Regions from separate parts of the Pseudoalteromonas sp. S558 genome, predicted to be linked through region 2. Evidence: riboswitches for the same ligand, from Rfam matches in the RefSeq annotation. Region 2 holds a riboswitch; the other holds the start of a gene.
The links. A riboswitch is a leader RNA that binds a small molecule or an ion and turns the genes downstream of it on or off. The one in region 2 is predicted to bind lysine.
Positions count from the first base shown of each region.

Region 1: it holds a riboswitch for lysine, as region 2 does, so the genes downstream of both, dapA (4-hydroxy-tetrahydrodipicolinate synthase) here and lysC (lysine-sensitive aspartokinase 3) in region 2, are expected to answer to the same signal.

Region 1 is NZ_PNDU01000132.1:240-7,625, reverse strand. It holds gene CWB66_RS10485 (OmpA family protein) at 1-597, opposite strand, end outside; gene CWB66_RS10480 (protein adenylyltransferase SelO) at 824-2,233, opposite strand; gene CWB66_RS10475 (DNA-3-methyladenine glycosylase I) at 2,245-2,940, opposite strand; lysine riboswitch at 3,132-3,332, shown strand; gene dapA (4-hydroxy-tetrahydrodipicolinate synthase) at 3,462-4,346, shown strand; gene CWB66_RS10465 (2,3,4,5-tetrahydropyridine-2,6-dicarboxylate N-succinyltransferase) at 4,362-5,102, shown strand; gene CWB66_RS10460 (PLP-dependent decarboxylase) at 5,102-6,307, shown strand; gene CWB66_RS10455 (succinylglutamate desuccinylase/aspartoacylase family protein) at 6,313-7,386, shown strand, end outside.
Region 2 is NZ_PNDU01000140.1:15,421-27,933, reverse strand. It holds gene CWB66_RS11180 (Mks condensin complex protein MksF) at 76-2,850, opposite strand; gene CWB66_RS11175 (condensin complex protein MksE) at 2,847-3,395, opposite strand; gene CWB66_RS11170 (MksB family condensin complex protein) at 3,399-4,670, opposite strand; gene nhaD (sodium:proton antiporter NhaD) at 4,893-6,140, shown strand; lysine riboswitch at 6,242-6,414, shown strand; gene lysC (lysine-sensitive aspartokinase 3) at 6,490-7,893, shown strand; gene CWB66_RS11155 (4'-phosphopantetheinyl transferase family protein) at 7,953-8,711, opposite strand; gene CWB66_RS11150 (sodium-dependent transporter) at 8,851-10,173, shown strand; gene CWB66_RS11145 (2-hydroxyacid dehydrogenase) at 10,269-11,249, opposite strand; gene CWB66_RS11140 (glutathione peroxidase) at 11,331-11,891, opposite strand; gene CWB66_RS11135 (NAD(P)-dependent oxidoreductase) at 12,013-12,513, shown strand, end outside.

The DNA.
Region 1 (7,386 bases), on a different contig from region 2:
AGGAGTTGCAACTGGTGCTTCAACAACTACAGGTTCTGGTGCCGGTTTAACAGGCTCAGCAGGTGCAGAGTTTTGGCCAAATAAGTAGTTAATACCAATTTTAGCGCCTAAATCTGTATAACCTTTATCAAGACCTTGATAAACGGCTGTTTCTGCATTTACAAACAAGCCGTCTGTGATGAAATGTTGGTAACCAACACCTGCATTTAAAAACGTATTATCTTTAACAACGTCAATTTCTTTAATACCGAATAAACCGTAAAAAGGACCGCCATTAAAGTGGTACAAACCGTCAATGCCGTAACGCTCACCGTCAACATTGTTACGGTTACCATTTACTTTATCAAAAGCGTTAAAATCCATGTCTGCATATTCAATTCGTGCACTCCAGTAATCACTGAAACGGTAACCTACTTCGGCACCCCAACCAGTCGATTCATTGATATCAAGGCCAGCTTGAGCACGGATATTTTCCCATGAAGCATCGTAGTAATCACCGAATGCACCAATGTAAAAGCCTTCTTCTTTATCTGCAGCAAATGTAGATGCACTAGTTGCAGCTAGCGCAATTGCGATTGCAAGTGATTTTAATTTCATTGTTTTGTTCCCATTTTTTAACAACTAATAAATTGTAGCTAATGAACTCTAGCTCAACCAGTTTTGTACAGACTACCTTAACCTTTGTTAATCGATACTTAACGAAAACAAAGGTTATTTTAATTGCATCGGATAATACCACTTGAACATGGCTTACCCTAGCGATGGCGTATTTACGATTAAAAATGGCTCTTTATAATCATGCAATTACATTTGCAATCAATGATTAAGTACCACAAAAGGTGCGATAACCATTATCACTCTCTGGCACAGCCTGAAATTCTAATAATTCCTCACTCTCTAAATATGGGTTATTTATCACTTTCGTAAAGCGATTTAACACATCACTTGAGCCAAATTCATTATACTCGGTAATTATTTTTTCGATAATGTGATTTCGTGGAATGGCTCTAGGATTAGCTTGGCGCATTGTTTGATAGCTATTTTCATCAGTGCGGTGATGCCACTTTATAGCCCACTGTGCTAGCACGCCTGGCACTGTCGCTTTATATTTCAATGATTCAGTTAATGCATCAAAGGTATTGGTGTAATCTAATTGATGGTCCTTTAATAATTTTAATAGCTCACCAATCAAATCACTGTCGTCAATATCTGCTTTTGCCAACCCTAATTTTTGTGCCCACATTGCTGTAAATTCAGTATTAAACTGCTCAGCAAAGCTATTAATATGTGGCGTCATTAATGAAACCGCTTGTTCATCATCGTCATGAATTAGTGGTATTAAGCTCTCTGCTAAGCGGGCGCAATTCCAGTTAGCCATATTTGGCTGATTACCAAATGCATAGCGACCTTGTTTGTCGATAGAGCTAAATACAGTATCAAAATCAAAGCTATTCATCATGGCACACGGGCCGTAATCAATGGTTTCTCCACTCACTAACGTATTATCGGTATTCATAACCCCATGTATAAAGCCAACACGCATCCAGCTCACAACTAGCTTAACTTGGTTTTTAATCACAGCGCCTAAAAATGCTAAATAGCGCTGCGATCCTGTACCAGTTATTTCTGGGTAATGTCGCTCTATAGCTAAATCAGCTAAATTTTTAAGTCCTTCAACATCGCCTTGCGTCGCTAAATATTGAAACGAGCCAACACGAATATGGCTCGTCGCTAAACGAGTAACTATGGCGCCTGCTTGTGGCGGATTACGATAAACCGTTTCGCCACTACCAACAACCGCTAAGCAGCGTGTGGTTTTAATGCCTAGTGCATGCATTGCCTCGCTCATTACGTATTCACGAATAGCAGGACCAAGTGCACAACGCCCATCACCCCCTCTTGAGTAAGGAGTAGCACCAGAGCCTTTTAATTGAATATCCCACAGCTGATTTTTATCATCATTAATAGCGCCCAGTAAATGCGCTCGCCCATCGCCTAAACGTGGTGAAAAATGTCCAAATTGGTGCCCAGAGTAACCAAGTGCTACTGCAGGAATAGCCTGTTTTTCGTTACCGCTAAAAGTGCTGGCACGCAAATCAGCAGTAACGTTAATATTAAACTCTTTTGCTAAGCTCTCATTCCACAGCAATAACTGAGGAGAGGCGACACTTGCAGGGAAATCTTCTATCGCAAAGTTTTCGGCTATTTGCGTATATCTTGGCACTAATTTCATGGTAATTCCTATTATTGCTGGCTTATACCAACACGGTTATCGCCTACACCATAGGCCACAATTAAGCTTAACTCTTGCATACTTAAGCCACTTTGCTTTTGCATTTCATTAAAAAAGGCTTGGGCTGCACTCAGTGACTTTTTAGTTTGTAAGCCGCCGTCTATAATTTTATGGGCACGCAAATAATTCTCTACATCGCGTGATAGTAAAAAAGTATCTTTACCAAGAGCTCGTAGCGCATAAGGCCCTGTATTTCCGCCTAAACGCGCGCCATGCTTTTTTAAATACGCCCATAAACCAATAATATCGTCTGCTGGACAATTAGCGACAAACTGGCTAAAACTGCCATGTTCTTGTGCTATTTCGTGGATCATGTAAGCATTTTCAGTAATTGTTTTTACTTTTTTATAGTTACGAACAATACGCTCATCCGTTGCTTTTTGTTCCAGCATATCGGGGGGCATCATTAATACCTTATCGACGCTAAAATCCCAAAAAACCTCTCTAAATCCCGACCACTTATTATTAATGACTGACCAATAAAAGCCACTTTGAAATACTTTTCGAGTAAATTCTTCCAGCCAATCGTCGTCACTTAACGTGCTTAGTTGTTTTTTAGATAGCGGTTTTGCAAGTAATAACTTAAGCATTTTTTCAGAGCCTTTTCGCTCTACCGCTCGCTTATAAATATCGCTAAATTTTTCCATACTAATTAAATACCTCACTACTTATGTTGCTAGTGTACGAGAAAAGCAGCCAATACGTAACCACTCCCATTATCGATGAATTAATCTATATTTAGCCGCTTGACACCCAGACGGCTAAAATGCTTTAATCGCTGCAATTACCCTATTTAAATTGCACAGGTTTGTAAGTTTTACTCTTCAAACAGGTGCAAAGGGCTAGAAGAGGTGCGTTATTCAGGTAGCGTATGTTAGGAGCGCAAACTCCAGTGAGCATACGTGAGGGGAATTAACGCCGAGAAGTAATCACTTTTGCGAGGTGTTTATTTCGGGCGACTAGGTTGAACCCTAGCGACTGTCACCAATAGCTGCTTATAACAAGCAGCTTATTAGTTTGGTGGAGAGCTTCTGGTCTTAAATATTAAGGCCATGCGCCCTATTATTTTAAGCCCATTCGCTCTTCGAATTATTAGTTCGAACGAGGTTAATGCGGCTCCTTCCATAAAGCTTTTTAACTCTTCGAATAACTTATAAGTTCGTGAGAGATGACCAATAACTTCAATATAAACGACTACAAATTATGGACCGCGCTCGTTACGCCATTAGATCAACACGGCGATGTTGACTACAACACGTTAACTAAACTGGTTAGCGATCAAGAAGCGGCACATAACGGTATTTTACTACTTGGCAGTACGGGCGAAGGTTTGGCACTAACGCTTAACGAGCAACAAGCCATTGTTGAACACGTATGCCAGCTAAAACCAAGTGTACCACTTATGGTTGCCGTGGGCGGTAGTAACTTAAAGCAACAAATTGAGTGGGTTAACTACTGTAATACACTCCCAATTCATAGCTTTTTACTGGGCTCACCGCTTTATGCAAAGCCCGGCGCTGTAGGTCAAACTCATTGGTTTGAAAGCCTACTCGATGCAAGTGCTCATCCGTGTATGCTTTATAACGTACCGGGCCGCAGTGGTGTCAGTATTCCTGTTCAAACAGTGACTAACTTACAAAATCATAAAAAATTATGGGCGTTAAAAGAAGCCAGTGGCAATATTGCTCAGTTTGAGGCTTATCGCCAAGCCGCGCCTAATTTAGCCTTATTTAGTGGCGACGATGCGCTAATGCCTTATTTTGCCCAAGCTGGTGCAAAAGGTTTAGTGTCGGTAGCTGCAAACGCATGGCCCGCACAAACTCACGAGTTTGTTAAACGCAGCTTAAGTGGTCAATATCCTAATTTATTTGCTCAATGGACTAGTGCCATTAATAGCCTATTTGCTGTCGCAAACCCTATTCCCGTAAAGGTATTGATGCATTTGCAGGGCCGCTTAAGCAGCCCGCAACTTCGTCCACCTTTAACACATCTTGAGTTAACTCAAACCGATTGCATCACAACTGCAAACAACACTATTTTATCTTGGCATTAAATACAGGTTTTTATAATGAGCTGGTTAGAACTATTAAATAATTTAGAATCGGGCGCAGTACGCGCAGCATCACAAAACGAAAGCGGCCAATGGCAAGCTAATGTAGAAGTAAAGCAAGGCATTTTAGAAGCCTTTAAAAATGGCACTAATACTGAGTTTGCAGGCGGCTTTGTTGATAAACACAACTTAGCTCCACAAGAGTTTAGTACTGACGATGGCGTGCGCATGGTGCCGGGTGGCTCGAGTGTTCGCCGTGGCGCTTACGTGGCTAAAGGCACCATTATTATGCCACCAGCGTATGTAAACATTGGTGCATACATCGACGAAGGCACAATGGTAGATAGCCACGCACTAGTGGGCTCGTGTGCACAAGTAGGTAAAAACGTACATTTAAGTGCTGCAGTACAGCTTGGTGGTGTACTTGAGCCAATTGGTGCAAGCCCAGTCGTTGTTGAAGACGATGCCTTTATTGGTGCAGGCTGTATTCTTGTTGAAGGCGTAGTCATTAAAAAAGGCGCAGTACTTGCCCCAGGCGTGCGTTTATCGGCAACTATTCCGGTATACGACTGCGTAAACGAGCGTCAGCTTAATAAAGGCGAGCCAATTCCAGAGTACGCTATTGTAATACCGGGCTCTCGCCCTGCGTCAAACGAATGGGCGCGCGAGCAAGGCTTAAGCATGTCGTGTGCGTTAATTGTTAAATACCGCGACCAGCAAAGCGATGCATCGTTATTACTTGAAGAGGTTTTACGATAATGAGCTTTTTGAGCACGCCTATCAAAGCCGCTGTAAATACAATTACACAACAACTTGATACGCCTTTTTTTGTTTACGACCTAGATCAACTAAACATGCATCTTGCACGTTTAGTTGCGCAAACCGATGTAAAACTGTGGTACGCGGTAAAAGCAAATCCACTGTCTAAAATAATTCAAAGCTTAGACAGCGCTGGCTTTAATTTTGACGTAGCAAGTAAAGGTGAGCTTGAGCAAGTACTCGCACAAGGTATTAGCTCACAGCGCGTGCTCAACACAGGGCCAGCAAAAAGCCCTAAACAAATTAAACACTTTATTGAGCGCGGTGTGCGTATATTCGTAGCAGAAAGCCTCAATCAAGTACGTTGGTTAAACCAACAAGCACAATTGCAAAATACACAGTTACAAGTATTACTGCGTGTACAATTACGTTGGCCTGTAGGTGAAAAAAACCCACTGGGCGGCGACAGCCTCACACCATTTGGTTTGGGTTGTGATGAGTGGCAAGCACTTAATGTAGCCGACTACCCTGCACTTAAATTTGACGGCTTACATATTTTTCAGTGGGGCAACATGCTTAGCACACAAAAGCTAAGCGAATTGTGGTCACAAATGATTGCACCACTTAGCCAACTTGCCAGCGATTTAAATATCAGCCTTAAAATTCTCGATTTAGGTGGTGGTTTAGGTATTCCCTACACACAAAATGAAACAACACTTGATTGGGATGACTTAATAGCTGCGCTCGCTAAAATTAAAAATGATGCGGGTGTAGATGAATTATGGATGGAACTTGGTCGTTATGCCGTGGGCGAATGTGGTCATTACGCAAACCCAGTAATAGAGCGCAAACAAAACTATAATCAACAGCAAGTAATTTTAAGCGGCGGCATAAATCACTTATTACGCCCTGCTGTTACCAGCCAAGACTTTCCTGCTGCGTTACTGCGTGAATCCAGTGCTAAAACTCAAGCAGTCACTTTATACGGCCCGCTTTGTACAGCGCTTGATTGCTTAGGTGAACATAACCTGCCAAGCGATTTAAATGAGCACGACTGGCTAGTATTTAGCCAATGCGGTGCTTACGGCTTTACCGAAAGTATGCCGTATTTTTTATGCCATGAGCTAGCTGGCGAGTACACATTGCAAAACGGTAAACTTACCTGCGTTCGCCAAGCCGAAAATGCCAGCCACTACTTAAGGTAATAAGCATGAGTAATACAACACACATCAGCCAAGAAAACATTGTAGTAGGAGAAGTTGCAAACGGCTTACCACTTACAATTCCGGTGTATCGTTTAAAAGGTGATGGCACAGGACCTAGTGTTTATGTTCAAGCCAATATGCATGGCGCTGAAGTGCAAGGTAACGCGGTTATTTTTCAGCTGCTTGAGCAGTTAAAAAACTTAAACCTTAATGGCGATATTACCCTTGTGCCCTACGCTAACCCAATTGGTTGTAATCAAAAATCTGGCGAGTTTACCCTTGGTAGGTTCGATCCGATTACGGGTACTAATTGGAATCGCATGTATCACTACAATAAAAATTTAGTGACACAGTTTGCACAAAATCATACTCAGTATGATGACGCCACATTAAAAAGTAACTTCAAACAGGCGCTTATTGACGAAGTAGACAGCAAACTCAACGGCCCTGCTTATTTACTTAATACAGGTAAACGCATTGCGCTTAACTTACAAAAGCTCGCTCATCAGGCTGATATAGTACTCGATTTACACACAGGTCCTATTTCAAGCAAACATTTGTACTGCCCAACCTATGCAACCGACAGCGCACGTTACTTTAATATTGAACATGTACTGCTTATTCCTAGTGATTTTGACGGTGCAATGGATGAAGCTAACTTTTGCCCATGGTGGCATTTAAGTGATGCACTTAGTGGGCAAGGTCGCGAATTATCAATACCTGTAGAAGCATTTACTGTAGAGCTAGGCAGCCAAGAAAAAATAGACTTAAAAGAAGCACTAAACGATGCTAACAGCATTTTAAGTTACTTAAACCACAAAGGCGTATTACAAAACGCGCCGCATACGCCAGCTAATATGACTCGTTATGCATGTAATTTAGATGACTACTTTGCCTATTACGCCCCTATTGGCGGTATGGTTGAATACATAGCACCTCTTGGTGGACGCATTAAAGCCGGTGAGCCTATTGCCAATATTTTACGCATGGAGCGCTACTTAACCGAGCAACCACTGCAAACACTTACTCTCGATTGCGATGCAATTGCCATTTTGCACTTTGCATCGGCAAGCGTTAAC
Region 2 (12,513 bases):
AACGTCCTAAATATTAGTCTAATTGTTAGGGCTGAACGACTAATTAACCTATGTTAATTAGTCTCAATTCATTAGCTAATGTTCAACTTCAATCCAATCTTTTTCATCTACCCAGTTTTGTGCACCGTCTTTTACCGAGCGAATAGGCACAATGTAGTCACAACTTATTTGTGGCTTAACTGAGGCAAATATAGGCACAAAACCAAAGCTTAGTGCGGTTTCTATAATTGCCTTTTGATTTTGTGGGTCAATGTCGGCCGCTTCATCTATGTAGATAGGTATACGGTATAAGTTTTGTTCTTGGTCACTCAATAAGTAACGAATAAACAACATGCCACACAATAACTTAATAGTAATTCGTGTGCCGTTTGAACCCGCAGAATCTATTTTTTCAAAGTGCTCTGTTTCACCTGCACGGTTAACTACTTCAAATCGAATATCAAATAAATCGGTAAGTGTTAAACCCGCTTTATCTGAGGCGAGTTTAATTAAGTGATCTTTCGCTTCGTTTACCGCGCTTTCGCTGTAGGGTTCTTGGCTAAGTAAATCAAGGGTGTCACCTTGATCAAACTGATGCGACGTACTGATAATTGTATCGATACTCTCAACCAGCATTTTGCGCGGTATGACGTTAATTTTAAATGCTTGCAGGTTTGAAATACGGTGCTGGCTTATGCCTTTATTAAAGCTGTTCATTTCGCGGCGAAGTCGGTCTAAATCTTCCCGCAAGCCTTTTATAGTTGCGGCCACTTCGGTAAGCGCAACGCGTGCTTGGCGTTCAACAGCGTCGCGTTCGTTATCAATATTATGAAAGGCGCTTATTAGCTTTTGGTATTTAGTATATTCGTCGTTTTCGTTGTCGAATTTAGTTATACCTGCGTTATATACATGCAAATAGGTATTACGCACGTTTATGTCAAAATTACGCAGCTCTTGGCAGTCTTTATTAAAGTGATGTACTAGGTCGCTTAAGTTATCAAAGTCGATTGTAATATCAATCATATACGGGGTTACTTTCCCGCTGTATAAATCAAGCGTGTGGTCAATTCGCTCGCTCTTAACTTGGCGTAAGCGCTCAGTTTGGCGATTAATTTGCTCTTGTTTCGATTTAATTAACGAGCGGCGATCGGCAATTGAACCACTATTTTTTTGAATATCTTGTAGGTAGTCGTCAACTTGTTCGCGCTCTGCTAACAATTGCTCTTTTAGCATGGCTTGCGCTTCAACCGACTGCTGCATTACATCAAACTGTTCTAAGCGTTTTAGGGCGCTCTCTGCACTCATAAGCTCATCGTACAACGCGTCTTTTTCTTTTTGCTTGTCGGCAACGTTTGCTGCAACATCGCGTTGTTGCTTAAACTCTTTAAGTGAATGCTCAAGTGCGCTCAGCTGAGCGGTTAATTGCTCTTTGTTTTCGCCGCTTTGCATTTGTACAGGGGAGAGCTTTTTAAGTTTAATGCTCGCGCCTGGTAGCGTTAATACGCCGCCTTTAACGTTTTCACTTAACAGCGATAAAAATTCCCCAAACGCGTCTTCGTCATCAATGGTTATATCGCCATTAGTGGTGGTCGCAAATGAGAGAATATCAGGGTTTAAAATGCGCGATATTTCCTCTACTTCTTTTAACGAGAGGTCTTCGCGCATACGGGTAAACAAATTAAACTCAAGGTTTTTAAGTTGCAGCTTTAGGCTCTTAATTTGTTTTTGTGTTTCGCTAATGCGGTAGTCAAGCGTGTGTAGGCTTTGCCCTTGTGCGCTAGTTATAGAGTGCGAAAGCGACTCGTAATCTTGCTTTAACTGAATCAGGCTGGTTTTAAGCGTGGCTTTATTTACAAGTTCAAACTCGCTTTTAAGCGCATCGTAATCTAAAAACCACTGCTCAATTTGAGTTTGTCTGCGCTCTATATCGCGCGATTGCTGTACGTATAGGCTTTGTTTTTGCTCAAACTCGTGTTTTTCGTGCTCTATATCTTCAAGGGCTATGGCAAGCTCAGAGAGTTGCGACTCTTGATAGGTATCAAAATCAATCAGTGCTTGGTCAATTTTAGGCGCGTACGCCGCTAATTTACCTTTAAGCACTGTTTGGTTTTCAAGCATTGATTCAAGTGCAGCTATTGGCTCTTGCATTGACTCAAGGGCTTTTAATTCGCGTTTTGAGCGGTTTACTTTATCAAACGAGCGACGCCATACTTCATAAAAGTCGACTTTAGAGTTCGACATATGGCGTTCAAACACGCGTAGCATAAAGCGTTTTACGTCGCTTGCGCCTAATTTGTGTAAGTTAAGAATACGTCTAAATATTTCTTTATAAATAGAGGAGTCTTGCACATTATTAAGCGGGATCATTTTTAGGTTAATGTCGCCATCAAAAGGCGTTGCGCCGCCAGTAAGTAGCGCGTTGAGCTCTTGTGCTTTAAGCTCGATAGGGTTGTAGTTAAGCGATTTTAAATGGTTGAACAGCTTGGTAAATTTAATAATAGTTTTACCTTGCGTGTACTGCTCTAAATCAAGCTTTCCTTGATAGCAAAAGTACTGATGCGCGTAACCGGCAATTTTACCAAGTCCTGCCACGCCAATCACTACCGAGCCATGAGGCAAGTTCGCTTCGAGTAAAATGTACGACTGATCGGATGAAAAATAAAACTTACGGGTTTCATCTAAATCGTGTCCGTCCCATTCTGTTAAGCGCAAATCGTTAATAAGCGGGAACTGCAGGGCGTTAATAACCGAGCTTTTACCTGTGTTATTGGGCGCGCAAATAGAGCTGCTTTTATCAAGCGGGATCACACATTTTGCATAGCCTGCGGTGTTAAGTAGGGCGAGTTTACTTAGTCCGTATAGATTTTTCATTCCTCGTCCTCTGTAATGTAAGTTTCTTCGTTTACTTCCATGAGTGCATCTATATAGCGGTGAATTGGCGCTTGTAGCATAAAGCCGCCTTCTACTTCACGGGCTAAACCTAAGCGCACCATGCGCAGGTATACGTCTTTACGCAAATCAGATCCCGAAAATATCTCAAGCTGATCAAATAAATGTTTGTTAATTTGTACCAGCGTTTGCATAAGCTCTAAATCGTTTACGTCGTCAAACAATGCGCGCATTGGGTCTTTACCCGTATTGGCGTAGTGCTCAATTAAAATGTAAATGGTGAGCGCGATAGCACGAGATATTTTGCCCATGTTTGGTGTGCTTTCGTCGCTACCAAAATAATAAAAACCACGGCTGTCGCGTTTTAAATCGTTACCTAGGGCGGTAAATAGGGCGGTGTAGTCTTCTATGTGTTGGTCAAGCTCTTGCCACATTATGTTGTCTTGCTCGCAAATGTGGTAACCCGCTACTAATTTTTTATTAATGGCTTGTAGATGGGTTAGCTCGTCTAAGTTTATGTGTGTCATGGTTTATTTACCTGCCTTTGGATCTGGCTGAGGCTCTGAATTAAATGGATATAAAGAAAAGTGCTGACCGGCAATTTTTACGCGGGCTTTTTCATCGCTTTGAATTATTTTAATATCGCTGTCGCTGACTAATTTTTGATACAAAAATAGCATTTCGTCTGCATCGAGATTTGGGTAGCTTTCGTCTAAAAATTGCAGCAAGGGCTGAGGCTTTTTGCGTTTTTTATTAAAGCGCTTAGCAAAGCTGGTTTTAACATCGTTGTAGTCAGGAATATTAGGCGTAACAAATGCAGGCACGTCTTGTTGATCTGGCAATTGGTATTCTTCGTGTTCAAATTCAACCAAGCTTGCCATGTAAGCCACAATATGACGTTGCTGACCAAGTGAATATCGCTGCGCGTCGCTCACAAAATGTGGCTGCACCGCACTTAGCATGTTGTCTACGCCATTTTTGCGCACAAGCCCAAGTACTTTGGCTGCTTGGCGAGTAATTAAGTTATTACGGCGTAGCTCCTCACGCAGCGGCATAAGCATATCGGCACTTTTACGTAAGCTTTCTCGGCCCATTAAATGCATTTCGAGTATACGGGTACGTAATTGCTCCAGCATTCGTTTGTCGTTATACGCTTTACCTGAGCGCTCAATGTGCAGTATTTGCTTACTTATTTGCTCTTCAATGAGGGTAAAACACGCATGAAATTCACCACGAATATCAACCATTTCAAGCATTGGCTCTATGTATTCGTCAAAGGCTTCTATTACCGCTTTGTAACGTTTTTGCAGCGATTGCACTGCATTATTTGATTTAGCTTGTTCAACAATGTTTAAAATTGCATTTTCGTTGTGCGTATAGAGCTTCATTATTTTACGCACCCGATCATCCATAATACGGCTGTAGCGGCGTAAATCGTCAAAGTCTTCTATTTCGCCAGCGTTATCTAGGCGGTTACCTAAACGAGCTAGGTCTTCGACTAATACGCTAATTTCTTGCGCTAAGCCTAAATGTTCTTCTTGCAGTAAAAAAGTAGCAAAATCGGCAATGGCGCGATTTATTTCAAGTTGAGAAGATTTAGCCAGTGGAATTAAAATATCTTGGTTCAATAAACGATTTGTTTCTTTGTAAATGCGCTCGTTTGACCATGTAGGCTGCTTTTGCTTAATCGCGTTTTGTACGTCTTTTAGGCTAAAGTCAGCCATTTTAAAACGTTTAAATAACAGCTCTAATACACCCCAATGTTCGGTTAAGGTATTAAGTAGCTTTTTTGCTGGGATCATAAGGCGTTACTACATCCTAGTATTTTATTATTGAGTATCGAGTTTATACTCATTATTACGTGTTTTTAATTAACCTTGTCTGTATATAGTATTCGTTTTTAAGACCATTTAATAATAGTTTTTGCACGGCGGCAGTGCTAAAATCCGCGCCGAAAACAGACACATGCGAAAGGTTCTGTTTTGCGTGTTCTTTAAAACTATATCAAAGGTTGTTTATCTACCATGGTTTCCTCGACTATTCTAACCCTGATAGCGATTGCATTTTTGCTCATCGTTATAGAAGATATAATCCATGTCAACAAAGCTAAAACTACATTATTTTTTGGTACGCTTTGCTGGATTCTTCTTTTTATCTACCCTCTTCACGGACAAAGCTCCGATTCAGTTCAACACCTCCTTAACGAAAATATTTTAGAAATTGCCTCATTATGGCTATTTTTAATGGCTGCAATGACCTTTGTCGCGTATTTAAATTCAAAGGGGTTTATAGAAAATATTGTTCATCGTGTTATGCCAAAAAGCATTAGCGAGAGAAAGTTAATGTTTTTGGTAGGTGGCTTTGCGTTTTTGTTTTCGTCGATTTCAGATAATGTAACGGCTACGCTTATCTCTTTAGCCGTTGTAATGTCGTTAAAACTTGAACCTAAAAAACTCATTAAATATGCCACGCTTATCGTGTTTGGGGTTAACTCAGGTGGGGTATCGCTAATAACAGGCGACGTAACCACACTGATGATATTTTTAGATGGCAAAGTAACCATAGGTCATTTACTACTACTTATCGCGCCAGCACTTGCAAGTGTTATGCTACTAGCTGCGCTATTGTCTATCGGTATGAAAGGGCGTGTTGAGTTTGCCGGTGCGGGTAAAACCCGAATAGAAAAAACCGACATTACCATTGCTGTTATATTTTTATCTACCGTAGTGAGCACACTTACCCTGAGTGTAATTTACAGCGTACCGCCTTTACTTACCTTTTTGTTTGGCTTATCAGTGATGTTTTTAGTAGCGCAATTTTTAATGCGCAAAAAAGACATTAACAAAGACATAATCGACTTTGTTCGCGATATAGAATACGACACATTGTTATTTTTTGTTGGTGTACTGCTGCTTGTTGGCGCACTAAAAGAAATTGGTATGCTAAGTAAATTTACCGATCTATACACGGTAATGGCCCCCGAGTACGCAAACTACTTAATGGGCATATTATCAGCAGGGGTCGATAACGTACCGCTTACTGCTGCTTTATTAAAAGCCGATATAGTAATGAGCCAACAACACTGGTTGTCGTTTACTTATGCAACGGGCGTGGGCGGTTCAATGCTGATCATTGGCTCGGCTGCGGGCATTATTGCCATGAGCAAAGTTAAAGCGCTTACCTTTATGAGCTACTTGCGTTTATCACTGCATTTATTAATTTGTTACACGGTTGGATATGCGGGCTCGTATTATATGGGCAGTTTTATTTAACTCATAAATTATTAAATGCTTGACAGCTAGACGTCTAAACGATAACTTTCAAAGCCCCGCTACTTAGTGGGGTTTTGTTTTATTAGCCACTGGTTAATAAAACATTCAGAAGAGGTGCGATACTTAGGTACTTAATGGTAGGCGACGAGAGCCGATGATCATTAAGAAGGGAAGTACTCGCCGAGAAAAATAATGATACGTCGTCATTGTTTTTCGGTTTATGGGGCTGAATCCTCAAAACTGTCACCAATATAGGTGGAGAGCTTCTGGCAGTGGACTTATCTTCAAGCATTCCTTTGCCAAGTTCTTCTTGTTTTATTGCGATTTGGATATCGCGAAAGGAGACTAAATGACTACCCAATCAGCGCCACAAACAGTGCCTCAAACAGAGTTAAGCGCAAAATCAGATTACATCGTTGCCAAATTTGGCGGAACCAGTGTTGCAAACTTTGAAGCGATGAGTCGCTGTAGCGAAATTATTGTTGCAGATAAAAGCGTACGTATTGTTACCGTGAGCGCCAGTGCCGGCGTAACTAACCACTTAGTTGCACTGTGTAAATCAAGTATTACCTCAAGTGAGCGCCAAGAGCACATAAACAGCGTGCTTGCTATTCAACAAACTATTTTAGATGAATTATCGCTAGATGCCGATTTAGCGGTTGGCTTTAACGAAACCCTAAAAGCATTTCAAACATTAGCTCAAGAGTCACTAACAACCGATCAACAACACGACGAGCTCCTTAGCTTTGGTGAGCGTTTGTCGTCGTATTTGTTTGCTCAGGTGCTTCGTTCACAAGGTTTAAACGCAGATCGCTTTGATGTGCGCAAGGTGCTTAAAACCGATAGCCAATTTGGTAAAGCAACGCCCAATGTTGCAGCCACAGCGCAAGCCGCTAAAGAATATTTAATTCCATTATTAGACGCTCAAGTAATTGTGACTCAGGGCTTTATTGGCAGTGACGAATACGGTCAAACCACAACGCTTGGGCGTGGTGGTTCTGATTACAGCGCTGCATTATTGGCTGAAGCAATTAATGCTAAAAGCGTGCATATTTGGACTGACGTTGTGGGTATTTTTAGCACCGATCCGCGTTTGTGCGCAAAAGCGACACCAATTGCACGCTTAAGCTTTGACGAAGCCGCTGAAATGGCGACCTTTGGTGCAAAAGTATTGCACCCCGCAACTATTTTACCCGCAAGCCGTAGTCACATTAACGTATTTGTTGGTTCGAGCCGCGAGCCAGAACGTGGTGGTACATGGATTGAGCGCGAAAAGTCGCAACAACCAGGTATACGCGCAGTAACACAACGCAAAAATCAAATATTGCTTACCCTTAAAAGCCCAGAAATGCTCCTAGCAAGCGGCTTTTTAGCCCGCGTATTTACGCTATTAAGCGAATACAATATATCGGTAGATTTGGTTACCACCTCAGAAATCAGCGTAGCTATAACCCTTGATAACGCGCAAAACGCCTCGCGCCCAGAGCTTGATCAAGAATGCCTAGATAAGCTTGCAGAGTTTTGCCATGTGTCGGTAGAAAATAACCTAACATTGGTGGCACTTATTGGCTCTGAGATTCAATTACGCCAACACGAAATGAACTTAATGAGTGTACTAAAAGACTTTAATATTCGATTAATTTGTCACGGTGCGAGTAAACACAACTTGTGCTTTTTAGTAGAGCAAACTGAGTCAGATAACGTAGTGCAATCTATTCATAGCCGTTTATTAGAAAATGATTTTGCTGCGTAAGTAACGGTTATTCAGGAAAATTACCTAGTAACATCAGTTAATAAAGAAACTTAACAAAATTAATTAACAAAGTCACTTAATAAAAAGCATCGCCAGTCGATGCTTTTTTTATGCACCACACTTACATCAAAACAAACATTGCTCTCACTACTATTAGTTACCGCAACGCGATTGCTGCTAGCACTCAGCTTTGCACTATTTAACTCGTCAAACACATTAGGGCTAAGTAGCTTTGCAATGGGGCGGCTGGTGGCCTTAGCAAGTGACTCTTTTAATGTCCAAATTCTGAAAAATGTATCTGCTTGGGCTTGGGTATTAGTGGGCTTGGTGATAAGTGTAATTTCATCATTATGATAAAAATGCTTGGCGAGTTTTTCAAATGGGCGCTTTAAGCTTACTTTTTCAACATCAAAACCAAATTCACTTTTATCAAGGTTAAGCGCGACCCCAACTAAACCATGCGAATGCGAAATACAGGTATTAATAACATCATCACCCACGTGTATTTTCAGTTTTGAGCTTGTCTCGTCAAATTCTGTACTCATTTTATTAAGCGCTACGAGCACATATTGCGGCTGCGTTATTTTAATAAGGTGTTTTAACAATAACCGCGTAGCTAAATACTCTTGCTTAGCTTGCGGGCTTTTTCTACGGTTTATAACTGATAACTCAAATGAGCTTAAGCAATCAGGCAAATTAAAGTCACTAAGCTCAAGTGTTTTAGCATTAAAGAGTAAAATACTGTGATTAGCTAACGGTAACTTTGCCAATTGAGTTGAGGTAATGCTTAATGTGTTTTCAAAATAATGTGTGGTCATAAATGCTTAAAGTGGGTGAGCCGCTGTAATTATGAGCGGTTAACAGTGCTTATTTATACAACGAGCAATTTTATTACTCAGCTGGCATGAAATATGGTTTAATTCACAATAATCAAAATAATAACAGATTTGTAGATGTATGGCACAAGTGCGTGATGGGTTTCAAAGCCGACTTGGTTTTGTTTTAGCGGCTGCTGGCGCAGCAGTCGGTTTAGGTAATATTTGGGGTTTTCCTACGCAAGCTGCCAATCATGGTGGCGGCGCATTTTTACTGGTTTATTTTATTGTCATATTTTTACTTGCACTCCCTGCGCTGTATACCGAACTGTATTTAGGGCATAGCGCGCAAGCTAATCCTGTAAGAGCGTTGGGCGATGCATGGCAAAACACTAATCGCAAAGTCGGTGCAGCAGCAGGGTATATTGGCCTTGCCGGCGCAGTTGTTATGCTTAGTTTTTACTCAATAGTAGCAGGGTGGATGCTTTCGTACGCTATTGAGCCCATAACCACTTTTTTTGGTTTTACAGGCGCTAGCGAGTTTTTACATGGTGACTCAGTGCTGCGTAATTTTGTGTTTACGCCGCTTATGCTTATTTTAACCGCCAGTATTATTTTAAAAGGTGTTAAATCGGGAATCGAAATCTGGTCGCGCCGTTTAATGCCGCTGTTACTTGTGCTGCTTGTTGGTTTAATTGCCTACATTGCAACACTCGATGGCGCAAGCGAAGGCTTTGCTGCGTATTTAATTCCTGATTTTAGCCAAATATTCGACCCCAACTTAATTATTGCGGCAATGGGACAAGCGTTCTTTTCGCTCTCACTAGGTGTTGGGTGCATGATGATTTATGGCTCGTATTTACAGCCAGATGCTAATTTACCAAAGCTCACAGCCGGTGTTGCCTTACTCGATACAAGTGTGGCGTTTTTAGCTGGGTTACTTATTATTCCTGCTATTTACGTGGCGCAGCACAATGGTGTTGAAGTATTTAACGATGGTAAACTGATTGGCGAAGGACAACTTATTTTTGCTATTTTACCGCAGCTATTCAGTGCGATGGGCGAGATTGGCTTATTAGTGGGCTTATTATTCTTTGTATTAATGTCGATAGCATCAGTTACGTCAACTATTTCAACCACCGAAATTCCGGTAGCATTTTTAGTCGAAAATCACAGCGTTAGCCGCAGCAAAGCTACATGGGCAGTGAGCGCCGTTGTGCTTGTGTGTGCAAGTGCGATTATATTAAATTTTGACTGGTTATTTGGCTTGGTAATTATGCTATTTACTCAATACCAATTGCCGCTTATGGGCTTGTTTTACTTTATTACAGTAGGGTGGATGTGGCAGCGTGGCAATAAATTACACCAAGCAACAACGGGTGTACATTATTGGTTTGCTCAATATATACGTTTTGCTTGCCCAATATTAATGACCTTGGTATTTGCAAACGTTGCGTTTGGCTAGTTTTATTTAAGCCCTAAAAATAGATTAATAAAGCGAAGTGAGTTTAAAACGCACTTCGCTTTTTTGTGCTTGTTATTTAGGTACAGCTAAGAACTTTATAAAACCTCATTAGTTAGAGGCCTACCCTCACTTACTTCAAGCGCGTTAAGTAGGGTTATGTTTGCTATTTCGGTGAGTGCTTCTTGCGTAAAAAAGCCCTGATGACCTGTTATTAAAACATTTTTAAAACTCACTAAGCGCGAGAATATATCGTCTTGGTTTATTTCGTCGCTGTGATTTTTAAAAAACAGCTCTGATTCTTGCTCGTAAACATCGAGCCCTAAATAACCTAGCTTTTTAGTTTTTAGCGCATTAATACACGCTTTGCTATTTAGTAATGCGCCGCGTGAGGTGTTAATGAGCATAACGCCGGATTTCATTTTATTAAATGCTTCATCATTTATTAAATGGTGAGTTTGATCCGTCAGTGGGCAATGCAGTGAGATAATGTCGCTTTGAGTTAGCAGCGAATCTAAATCGGTAATGGTGTAATTGCCAGGTTGCGCGCAGGGATCGCACACTAAAACGTTTGCACCAAAGCCATTTAAGATATTACAAAGTGCAAGGCCAATTTTGCCGCAGCCAACAATACCCACTGTTTTATTGTGCAAATTAAAACCAAGCAATCCGTTTAAATCAAAGTTGTCTTCGCGTACGCGGTTATACGCTTTATGCGTTTTACGGCTAAGTGTTAGCATGAGCGCGATACAATGCTCGGCAACAGCTTCGGGGCTGTATGCTGGCACGCGCAATACCTTTAAGTAATGTGCTTTTGCTATTGGTAAATCAACATTATTAAAGCCAGCACAGCGCAGCAAAATAGTATTTATGCCTAAGTTTGCCAACTGCTCAATAACAGCGGCGTTTACGCAGTCGTTAACAAATACGCATATGGCATCAAAGCCTTTTGCTAAAATAGCCGTTTGCTCGCTCAGTGCTTGCTCAAAATACGTTATTTTTATAGCGCTATGAGCGCGTGTACTTTGTTCAAAAAAAGGCAGTTCGTACTTTTGAGTACTAAAAAAAGCAATATTCATGGTAATAGCTCCAGCGCTTAAGAAGGATCATAGTAACATTAAACTACTTTACAAAAATGTGCCTAATTAACTCTGTTGGTATTAAGCCTTAAGCGAAGTGAATAAAGGAATTGAAGCGGATGGTTTTTTTTCATTTTTTGCTGCGCTTAATTTCCCTGCTTGATGTAAATTACTTTCGATGACTTGCTTGAGCGTTTCTGGCTTGGTGCGGGGTGCGTAACGTGCTACAAGTTGTCCTTGCGAGTTAATTAAAAACTTAGTGAAGTTCCATTTAACAGCACGGTTTTGTGAAATACCGCGCGTATGCGATTTCAAATAATTAAACAACGGATGGGTTTCAGGTCCGTTTACCATAACCTTACCAAATATTTCAAACGATACATCAAATTGTGCTTGATAAAAGTCTTTAATCGCCAAGTTATCAAGGGGCTCATTTTGACCAAATTGATTGCATGGAAATGCCAATACGGTAAATCCGCTGCTTTTATATTGTTGATACAGCCTTTCAAGCGCACTTAATTGCACTGAAAAATTACATTTACTTGCTGTATTCACAATAAGGATGGTTTTTCCCTGTAGCTGGCTAAGAGAAAAATTTTCGCTGTTGTAAAGTGGTGCATTGAATTGATAAATACTGTCCATAGGTTACCTGCTTACCTTTCCAATCAAGGAAATTTTATAAAGACTTTCATTCGCTTTTTTATCAGCCGGTTGACATAATCGGGGCCTAGTTTCTAAGTTATCAGTTAAATAGGTCATTTTTATGTCAATGAAAGTTGCATTTATAGGTTTAGGCGTAATGGGTTACCCAATGGCGGGGCATTTGGCAAAAGCAGGGCACAGCGTATGCGTTTATAACCGCACGCAAGCTAAAGCACAAGCGTGGACTGCAGAACATTCAGGAAGCTTTGCACCCACCCCGCGCGAAGCTGCCAGCAATGCCGACATCGTATTTATGTGTGTTGGTAACGATGACGACTTACGCTCAGTAGTGTATGGCGACGACGGCGTGTTAGCAGGCATGCTGCCGCACACTGTTTTGGTTGATCACACCACAACCTCTGCCGAAGTAGCACGCGAAGTAGCTGCAAAAGCTGAACTACAAAATATCGACTTTATAGATGCACCAGTTTCGGGCGGACAAGCTGGCGCCGAAAACGGCGTATTAACGGTTATGGCGGGTGGTAGTGAAGCCGTATTTGCTAAAGTGCAGCCAGTTATGGCGGCGTTTAGCCGTTTTAGTCAATTACTAGGCGGCGTTGGC